3 regions of the Streptomyces sp. NPDC001156 genome follow, and region 3 is predicted to be linked to each of the others. Evidence: riboswitches for the same ligand, from Rfam matches in the RefSeq annotation. Region 3 holds a riboswitch; each other region holds the start of a gene.

The links. A riboswitch is a leader RNA that binds a small molecule or an ion and turns the genes downstream of it on or off. The one in region 3 is predicted to bind cyclic di-AMP.
Region 1: it holds a riboswitch for cyclic di-AMP, as region 3 does, so the genes downstream of both, ACWDA7_RS32310 (NlpC/P60 family protein) here and ACWDA7_RS28270 (M23 family metallopeptidase) in region 3, are expected to answer to the same signal.
Region 2: it holds a riboswitch for cyclic di-AMP, as region 3 does, so the genes downstream of both, ACWDA7_RS10950 (transglycosylase SLT domain-containing protein) here and ACWDA7_RS28270 (M23 family metallopeptidase) in region 3, are expected to answer to the same signal.

The regions. Positions count from the first base shown of each region.
Region 1 covers NZ_JBSFJX010000094.1:27,306-30,570, reverse strand. Annotated here, with positions in the region: gene ACWDA7_RS32315 (tellurite resistance/C4-dicarboxylate transporter family protein) at 1-519, opposite strand, end outside; gene ACWDA7_RS32310 (NlpC/P60 family protein) at 627-1,799, opposite strand; cyclic di-AMP (ydaO/yuaA leader) riboswitch at 1,808-1,977, opposite strand; gene pcrA (DNA helicase PcrA) at 2,385-3,265, shown strand, end outside.
Region 2 covers NZ_JBSFJX010000015.1:64,105-67,369, forward strand. Annotated here, with positions in the region: gene ACWDA7_RS10940 (RNA-guided endonuclease InsQ/TnpB family protein) at 1-408, opposite strand, end outside; gene ACWDA7_RS10945 (HAD family hydrolase) at 756-1,613, shown strand; gene ACWDA7_RS10950 (transglycosylase SLT domain-containing protein) at 1,627-2,115, opposite strand; cyclic di-AMP (ydaO/yuaA leader) riboswitch at 2,135-2,303, opposite strand; gene ACWDA7_RS10955 (CocE/NonD family hydrolase) at 2,676-3,265, opposite strand, start outside.
Region 3 covers NZ_JBSFJX010000072.1:6,865-10,129, reverse strand. Annotated here, with positions in the region: gene ACWDA7_RS28280 (HPr family phosphocarrier protein) at 1-52, shown strand, start outside; gene ACWDA7_RS28275 (GntR family transcriptional regulator) at 422-1,117, opposite strand; gene ACWDA7_RS28270 (M23 family metallopeptidase) at 1,313-2,065, opposite strand; cyclic di-AMP (ydaO/yuaA leader) riboswitch at 2,079-2,288, opposite strand; gene ACWDA7_RS28265 (M16 family metallopeptidase) at 2,560-3,265, opposite strand, start outside.

The DNA of each region.
Region 1 (3,265 bases), on a different contig from region 3:
GTAGAACACCAGCCCGAGCCAGAAGAGCACCAGCGCCGTGTGCACGAGCCATGCGGTCCCCACCGTGGCCCCGAGCATCGCCGCGAGCACGGCGACCCCCTGCGTGGCCACGCACCCGAGGAACACGGCCCCGGGCATAGGCCGCTCCCAGCGCAGTGCGACCGGGAGGAGCAAGCCCACCCACAGCGCGAAGGCCAGCGCGAGAAGCGCCTCGGCGAGCGGCTGCCCGCCCTGCATGGACACTCCCGTGCCCAGCGTGGCGGTCGCCGCGACAGGGGCGAGTGCGGTCGCCGTGAGAGCCTGCCGAGCCCACCGGTCGCGCTCCCACAGCACCCGTACGCCGACGTCGACGACGAGCCCCAGCCAGGCGGCGGCCGTCAGGGCGAGGGCGATACGGGAGAGGACCCCGTACCCGGTCAGATGCAGCCCGACCGACAGGATGCCGGTCGCCATCACGGCGGCCCCGGTGGCGGGCGGACGCTGTGTCCACCAGGTGCGGAGCTCGGAGGTGCCTGACATGCGCCTGATGCTAGGGACGCACACGCGCGATGCGTACGGGGCACGCGCGCGGGAGGCCGAAAACAACCCCACGCGCGCGTGCCCCGTACCGGAAAGGGAAACCGGCCTCAGCCGGGCCGCACCACGCTGTGGATGATCGAAGCGCCGCCGTAGTAGACCGACTCCTCGCGGACGTATGCGCCGGGCTTCGGGGCGTGGATCATCATGCCGTTGCCGATGTAGATGCCGACGTGGCTGATGTCGTCGTAGAAGAAGATCAGGTCACCGGGCTGGGCGTCGGTGAGCGAGACCGTCGTGCCGGCGTTCACCTGGTCGTACGTGGTGCGCGGGAGCGTCGCCCCGGCGGCCTTCCAAGCGGCCTGGGTCAGCCCCGAGCAGTCGTACGAGTCCGGTCCGGTGGCGCCCCACGCGTAGGGCTTGCCGATCTGGGCCCGGGCGAACGCCAGGACCTGGTCCGCCTTCGTCGCGTTCGAGGAGCCCGTGGCGGACGTGTCCGTCGAACCGGTCGTAGTGCTCGGCGTGCTCGACTGCGCCTTCTGCTGAGCCGCCTGGCGCTGCGCGGCCTCTCGCTGCGCCGCCTGCTGCCGTGCCAGCTCTTCCGCCTGGCGCTGAGCCTCTTCCTGCTTCTTCTGCTCGATCGCGGCGAGCCGCGCCTTCTCCTCGGCGGTCAGATCCGACAGCAGGTTCCGTGCGGCGGCGAGCTTCGTCTGGATGGTCGTCTTGCTCGACCTGAGGGTCTGCTGCGACTCCGTGAGCGTCTGCAGGCTCTGGGTGGCCTCGCGCCGCTTGTCCATCGTCGCGGCCTGGTCGGTGGTGTACTCGTCGACCGCCTGCTTCTGGCGACTGGTGAGCCGGCCCATCAACTGGGTCTGGTCGAAGTAGTCCTGGGGCGAGTCGGCGAGCAGGAGCGTGGCCGTGTCGGGGGCCGCCGCCCCGGTGCGGTACTGCGCGGCGGCGAACGAACCCAGCTTGTCCCGAGCCTCGTTGAGACTCTGTGTGCGTCTGGCGACGTCGTCCAGGAGCGTGTCGACGCGCTTGCGTTGGCTGGCCGTCTTCTCCTTGGCGGCGTTGTACTTTTCGGTCGCCGACTCGGCCTGGCGGTAGAGGTCGTCGACCTTTTTCTCGACCTCTTCGATGCTCGGCTTGCCATCGGTGGAGGGCGCGGCGTTGGCCGTCTGGGAGAGCAGGGCCACGGAGGTGAGGGCCGCCGTCGCGAGGGCGGGGGTCCGTATGCCTGCGATGCGCGTGCCTGAGGGGCGGGCCTTGCGGTGCGGCGCCATGGGAGGCGACTCCTTCCGTACTCCGCCTACCGAGTTAGCTGTCGGGTTCGGGCGGGTGGTTCGGAAGGCGTGCCCTACGGCCTTGCCCCGAAAGGCGGTCGGCCGATTCACCCCAGGATCGGGTGGGTCCCCGGCTCCGGCTGCCACGAGGGCGCACCGGACTCGGCGGAAGCCGCGCGACCCGGCGACCTTCGCCGGTGGGGGTCGTACGGCCCGCCGGGAACGGTAGCCAACTGATGTGGTCTGTGTGAAGGTTGATGTTCGATATGCCCGATACATTTTCGTGACCTGGCTCATGAATCCGTCGGCCCGTGGTCAATATGGGCAGTTCTGTGATGAGTTGACTCGTTCCTGTCGCGGCTGTCGGAGGGGTGTCGTCTTCCTGTCCGCACGGGCTCGAGCGGGGTCCTGGGCAGGCATGTCGGCCCCATGCGATCCGTTTCCGCTGGTGACCGATCGATCCCGGAAGGTGACGGAGTCCTTGTGGTCGGTTTCGGAAGATCATCCATCGCAGAGCCCAGGCCGGTCGGTGTGTTTCCCGGGCGGCGGCCGGTTGTCGGTGGGGCGGCCTAGACTCGGAGAGCGATGAGCAGCCTCTTTGACGACAGCTTCCTGGCGGACCTCAAGGCCACCCCGGCCGCTGAGGAGCAGCCCCCGCCGCCCGAGGACGATCACGCTCCGGAACCGGTTCCGGACGATCTGTTCGGCGGGCGTTTCGACGTACCCCCGGACCGTGAGGCGTACTACAGGGACGGCGCGCCCCGCCCGGTCATCGACCCCCAGGCACTGCTCCAGGGGCTCAACGAGAACCAGCGCGCGGCCGTTGTGCACGCCGGCTCCCCCCTGCTCATCGTGGCCGGCGCCGGCTCGGGCAAGACCCGTGTGCTGACGCACCGCATCGCCCATCTGCTGGCCGAGCGCGGCGTCCACCCTGGGCAGATCCTCGCGATCACCTTCACCAACAAGGCCGCGGGCGAGATGAAGGAGCGCGTCGAGCACCTCGTCGGCCCGCGCGCGAACGCGATGTGGGTGATGACCTTCCACAGCGCGTGCGTCCGCATCCTGCGCCGGGAGAGCAAGAAACTCGGCTTCACATCCTCCTTCTCGATCTACGACGCGGCCGACAGCAAGCGGCTGATGGCGCTCGTCTGCCGCGACCTGGACCTCGACCCCAAGCGATACCCGCCGAAGTCCTTCAGCGCGAAGATCTCCAACCTGAAGAACGAGTTGATCGACGAAGAGGACTTCGCCGCGCAGGCCGCCGACGGATTCGAGAAGACCCTCGCCCAGGCGTACGCGCTCTACCAGTCCAGGCTCCGCGAGGCGAACGCGCTCGACTTCGACGACCTGATCATGACGACGGTGAACCTGCTGCGCGCCTTCCCGGACGTCGCCGAGCACTACCGCCGCCGCTTCCGTCACGTCCTCGTGGACGAGTACCAGGACACCAACCACGCCCAGTACGC
Region 2 (3,265 bases), on a different contig from region 3:
GGTGTAGTTCAGGCTCGGCCGCGCCTGCCGCTTCTTCTTCCACCGGGGCATCCCCGCCCGACGGTGCGCCGCAACCCGGTCCTTGATGTCCTTGAGGGCCTTGGCGCGAGCCTTGGCGAAGTCGCGTATCACCTGCTGCTGAGGCACGCTCGCGCCCTCAGCCAGCCACGGCATCCCCCTGCGGGCCTCGGTCAGCATCTTGTCGAGCTGAGCCGGGCCACACGTCAGCTTCTCGCCTGTTGCCCTGGCCTGCACGTGGACCTGTTTGGACTTGGCCACGCATTCGTTCCAGATCCACCGGCAGCGATCCCACTCGGCTTCGAGTCGGCGCCTGGCCGTGTTCGACAGGCGCACACGGAAGGTGTACCGGGCATGCCCGGCGTCCTTTGTGGCCGCTGCTGTCGTCATGCATCCGAACCTACCCGGGAGGACTGACAGTTGAGAGTTCTTGATCATCGTGGGCGACATCACCGCCGTGCGGGGTCGACACCGGATCGCCCTGACGGCGATCCGGCTACCCCTGCCCTGCTCCGCAGGAGTCCGATTCATCCCCGGCCTGAAGGCCGGCGCATCCTCGGAGGAACCCGGTGAAGAGCTCAACGGCGCGTGGGGCAGGGGGAGTCGAGCCGCCGGTCGCCGTTCCCGGGGGCCGTGACGTGAGGGAGGATATCCGTGCGTGCCGGGCTGCGTGGGATATCGGATGCCGTCCGGTAACCGCCCGAACGCTGAGGTGTTTCCATCCGTATTCTCTGATCATGGCCGCACCCCTCGCTTACTCGCTCATCGCCACTGACCTGGACGGAACGCTGCTGCGTGGTGACGACACGCTCTCCGACCGGTCACGGGCCGCACTGGAACGGGCCACCGCGGTCGGTGCACAGCACCTGGTGGTGACGGGGCGCCCGGCGCCGAGGGTGCGACCGCTGCTCGACGACCTCGGCGGGAGGGGGCTTGCGGTGTGCGGACAGGGCGCGCAGGTGTACGACGCCGGCGCTCAGCGGCTGCTTTTCTCCGTCACCCTGGACCGGGAGTTGGCCGAAACCGCGCTCGGCAAGATCGAGGCCGAGGTGGGGCAGGTGTACGCGGCCGTGGACCAGGACGGAGTGCACGGGCTCACGCTCATCGAGCCCGGCTACCAAATGCCGCATCCCACGCTGCCCGCGGTGCGGGTGGAGCGGCGCGAGGACCTGTGGTGCGAGCCCATCAGCAAGGTGCTGCTGCGCCACCACGCCCTGTCCGACGACGAGTTGGCGACGGTGGCCCGTGGCGTGGTCGGTTCCCTGGCTACGGTCACCATGTCGGGACCCGGCACCGTCGAGCTGCAGCCGAGCGGCGTCACCAAGGCGACGGGGCTCGCGCTGGCCGCCGGTTTCCTGGGCCTGAGCCCGTCAGGGACCATCGCTTTCGGGGACATGCCCAACGACATCCCCATGTTCGACTGGGCGGCGCAGGGCGTCGCCATGGCCAACGCCCACCCGGAACTCAAGGCGGTCGCCGACGAGATCACCACGTCGAACGAGGACGACGGCGTCGCCGTCGTCCTCGAGCGGCTGTTCCCGGCCGCCAGCCCCCGGCCGCCAGCCCCCGGCCGGCGGCTGCCGGTCAGGCGCTGACGGCCCGCGGACCTCAGTAGGCGCTGTTGACGTTGTCGATCGAGCCGTACCGGTGGGCGGCGTAGTTGCACGCGGCCGTGATGTTCGCGACCGGGTCGTAGGGGTCGAAGGGCGTGCCCGACACGTGGTACGTCCGGAAGGTCGGGTCGATGATCTGGAGGAGCCCCTTGGACGGGATGCCCTTGCGGGCGTTGGAGTCCCAGAGGTTGATGGCCTTCGGGTTGCCCGAGGACTCGCGCATCACGTTGCGGTAGATGCCGTTGTACGAGCCGGGGATTCCCTTCTGGGCCATGATCGCGAGCGACTGGCGGATCCAGCCGTCGAGGCTACCGGCGCGGGACGTCACGCTGGCGGCCTTCGTCGGAGCGGCCGGCGTGGCGGCCGAAGCGCAGGTCGCACCCATGATCGGCAGGGCGAGAACCACGGCTCCGGTCCCCGCGGCGGTGAGTGCGCGGCGGATGCGGGTGGCCTTGGAGTTGCGGTCCTGGCGACGTGCGGGCAGGGCGAAAGCGGACATGTGGCATTCCTCTCCGGCGCCTGCGAGGTGAGCTGTCGGGTTCGGGCGGGGAGGTGCCCGGCCGTGTCCTCGGTGTCGAGGCACGGCTTCACCCCAAGCCGCTCCGGCACAGTGTCCGGCCCGGCGACTTACCTGGGTCCCCCGCTCCTGCCGTGGTGGGTCGATGGCTTCTCGAGCGGCGGCAGGATTCGGCGGCCCGCTCGGGTCGAAGGGAAGGTATGCGAGAGCACATGTCGGGAACAAGCCTGGATGTCATGCTCCGACCCGATTGACCATGACATCGGGGAATAAGGGGTGTGATCCTCTTTGTCGAGAGATGCTCAACTTGGCATACGCAAAGGGTGATTGGGTGACCCGCCCGAAAGCCCCCCTCCGACGGGTGCGTGACTCAATTCACTTCGCCCTTACGTGAGGCGCGATTGGCAACTAAGGGGCTAATGTGGCAATTCGGACAGGCGGATGCGCGCACCTCTCCCGCCCGGCATTCCGGCCAATCGGGCATATTGCCCCATAAGGGCTTGAGGTGGCGATCGGATGCCTCGCCTCTATCCCGTTCCGCGGGGGATCCGCTTCTCCCATGTGCGGTGGAACACCACCTCGTAGCCGTCCTTGCAGACGACCTCGTGAGAGGTGACGAAGTCCGTCTCGGTGCAGGTGAGCTCCGCGTGCGTCTCCACCCTCGCGTCCCAGCCCGACTCCGGGCGGTGCAGCCGGACCGACCAGTCGCAGCGGATGCGGGCGGTCAACGGACCCGAGTCCTCGATGGTGTACGCCTCCAGCGCGTCCTCGCTCACTTCGAGGCCGTCGGGATACACGCGCGTGCCGTCCCGGCGCGGGTCGACGACCAGGAGCCACTCGCCCTTCGCCACGTCCCGCACCACCAGGCGCTCCGGGCGGGGTTCGTCGAGCGTGGCCGGATCGCTGACGCCGAGCGGCTCGGACTGCTCCGGTTCCTCGAAGGCGATGTGCGGCCCCTGCTCCCGGGTCCGCACCGGGAGTTCCAGCGAGCTTCCGGCGGGGTCCAGCGTGAAGCCCGCCTCCGAACCGGGCCGGGGCCACGCCCACGGCCAGTACGCGGAGGAGACGGCCAGGCGGATGCGGTGACGGGGCGGGAAGGCATGGCCGACACCGCTCA
Region 3 (3,265 bases):
TCTCGCCAAGCTGGTCGCCGAGGGCCTCGAGGAGCTTCCCGAGACCGTCTGACCCTTCGGGCAGAGCACCACACGGCGGAGCCGCGTCGGCCTTCGGGCAGACGCGGCTCCGCCGTTTTCGCACCCGTTCACGGCACCCGTCAGCGCGGCTCCTCAGGCCTGCCATCACCGAGCGCCCACACCCCGGTCCCGGCCGAGCGGCCGCCATGGTGCGCGAGGCACCCTCGCACGGTCACCCGGTGCGACGTTCCACCAACATGCCGCCCTCGCACCGCCTCCGGCCGCGCAGGAAATTCAGCAGGCCACATCGAATAGCGCGCAAGTCGCACAGATATCGCACGCACCGGATTTCCGTGCGCCCGGGAAAAGGCAGCCTGAATAAACCCCTGCCGAATATCTCTCTTTGTATACGTCGCCCATGTTAATGACGCAGTCCCGACATGTTTACGGCATGTTGCGAAGTCCTCACGCGCTCCGCCCGGTCCGTCGCACCGGGAATGCGCAGCCGGTGCGCCGCGGTCGCACGCTCGGTGTGCACGGCCGTGATGGCCCGCGCCCGCTCGCTGTCCCCGCGTGCGACGGCGTCCACGATGCCGCCGTGCTCCGCCCAGGACTCCACCGGGCCGGCCGGTGCCTCGACCGCGTACATCCAGGAGATCTTGTGCCGCAGCTGAGCCAGCGTGGAGGTCAGCGCGGGGCTTCCGCAGGCTTGCGCCAGCGTCTCGTGGAACCAGCCGCCCAGAGAGCGCAGATCTTCGCTGCCGCCCTTCCTGGCCCGCTCCTGACCCAGTCTGACCAGGCCGCGCAGCACCTTGAGGTGGGCCTCGGTGCGGCGCTGCGCGGCCCGCGCGGCACACAGCGGCTCCAGCAGCATCCGCATCTCCAGCAGGTCGGCGGCCTCCTGTTCGGTGGGCTCCGCCACGCACGCGCCCGCGTGCCTGCGAGTCACGACGAACCCCTCGGCCTCCAGCGTGCGCAGCGCCTCGCGCACGGGGACGCGGGAGACGCCGTACCGGCGCGCGAGAAGCTCCTCGGTGAGCCGGCTGCCGCGCTCGTAGACACCCGCGACGATGTCATCACGGATCGCCGTGCATACCGAGTGCGCCGGAATACGCATGCCCGACCTCCGCCTTAATCCCCGCGAAACGTCGCCGATTGACGTGTTCAACCGACTCTATTGCAGCGGACCGGAATTTCCGACCGCGGGCCGGAATCCATGGATATTTTTTGGACAGACAGCCGTTCGAAAGAGGAAGGCCCCGGCTGCTGAGCCGGGGCCTTCCAGGGGCGCGCGCCTGCTTCGGGCGGGTCGTCAGACGTTCACGCCGTGCGACCGCAGATAGGCGACCGGGTCGATGTCCGAGCCGTACTCCGGGGACGTACGGGCCTCGAAGTGCAGGTGCGGCCCGGTGACATTGCCGGTGGCCCCGGACAGGCCGATCTGCCGGCCCGGAGTGACCGTCTCGCCCACGGAGACACCGATCGACGACAGGTGGCCGTACTGCGTGTAGGTGCCGTCGTTCATCTTGATGACGATCTGGTTGCCGTACGCGCCACCCCAGCCCGTCTCGACGACCGTGCCGGAGCCGACCGCGTGCACGGGCGTGCCGGTCCCGGCGTGGAAGTCGATGCCGGTGTGGGTGCCGGACGACCACAGGGAGCCGCCGGTCTTGTAGCCGGTCGAGACATAGGAGTGGGAGATCGGCGCCACATACGCGTTCAGGCGCCGACGCTCGGCCTCGCGGGCGGCGCGCTCCTTGGCCTCGCGGTCCTGCGCGGCCTTCACCGCGGCACGCACACGCGCCGCCTGCTCGGCCTTCTTCTGCTCCGCGGCCTGCCTCTGGGCGGCGGCCTGTGCGTCGATCTTCTGGGCGACCGAGTCGCCGAGGGTGACGGCCTGCATCAGGCCGGTCTGCTGGACGGGGTCGCCGGCGGCGAACGCCGGGGTGGTCAGAGCGCCGATGACACCGGTGGTGGTGAGCGCCGCGACGCCCACGGCGCTGGTGGTCGTGCGCATGACGCGGCTCGGCCGCCGGTGCTTCCCGGTGGCGCAGGTGAACGCCATGAAGTGGCTGGTCCTTTCCTTCCTTCTCGCCTACCGGGTTAGCTGACGGGTTCGGAGCAGGAAGGTCTCCTACGGGCGCATGCCCGATTCACCCCAGGGACTTGTGCCCGCCAAGGCCACGAAGGCGGCGACAGCGGGCTCCGTCGGCCGCGCAGGCGGCCACGAAAGGTGGGTCCCCGGCTCCCCTGGCTCGCGCCGTACGGGGACTCGGCGATGACTGTCCGGCGCCGCGGGTGCGGCGCACTGTCTGACGGACAGCCTGAGAGACGCTAAGAGGACGGTCTTTCAATCACCAAACCGAACAGAGTGTTTGTAGCGCATCCCACAGGGCAGAGAGGCAACCTCTATGGCAATACGGACAAATAGCACACAAGTGGGGCCCTGGTGCCGGAAAAGGCACCAGGGCCCTCATGTACCCGCCGTGCGACGCGCACCCGTCTTTCAACCAGGTCGCGATCGCACCGGGTTGCGCCTCGCGGGCGCACGGCGTCGCTCTACTCGGCCCGTACGACGCTCACTTCGCCGATACCCAGCGCCTTGACGGCCTCCTCGATCGCTGCCGCGTCGCCCACCAGGACGGTCACCAGCCGGTCGACCGGGAACGCGTTCACGACGGCGGCCGTGGCCTCCACCGTGCCCGTGGCGGACAGCGCCTGGTACAGCCTCGCCTGGTAGTCGTCCGGGAGGTGCTGCTCGACCTGGTCGGCCAGCGTGCTCGCGACGGCCGCCGCAGTCTCGAACTTGAGCGGCGCGACACCCACCAGGTTCTGCACGGCGACGTCCCGCTCGGCATCCGTCAGCCCCTCGGCGGCGAGCGTGCGCAGCACCTTCCAGAGGTCGTCGAGCGCCGGGCCGGTGTTCGGCGTGTCGACGGAGCCGCTGATGGCGAGCATCGCGGCGCCCGTGCCATCGGGCGCGGAGCGCAGCACCTGGCCGAACGCCCGCACTCCGTACGTGTAGCCCTTCTCCTCGCGCAGGACCCGGTCCAGACGCGAGGTGAGGGTGCCACCGAGGCAGTAGGTGCCGAGCACCTGGGCGGGCCACACCCGGTCGTGACGGTCGGCGCCCACGCGGCCGATCAGCAGCTGCGTCTGGACCGCCCCGGGGCGGTCCACGATGATCACGCGACCGGTGTCCTCGGCGGTCACCGGGGGCACGGGGCGCGGCTTGGCGGGCGCGCCGGTCCAGGCGCCGAGGGTC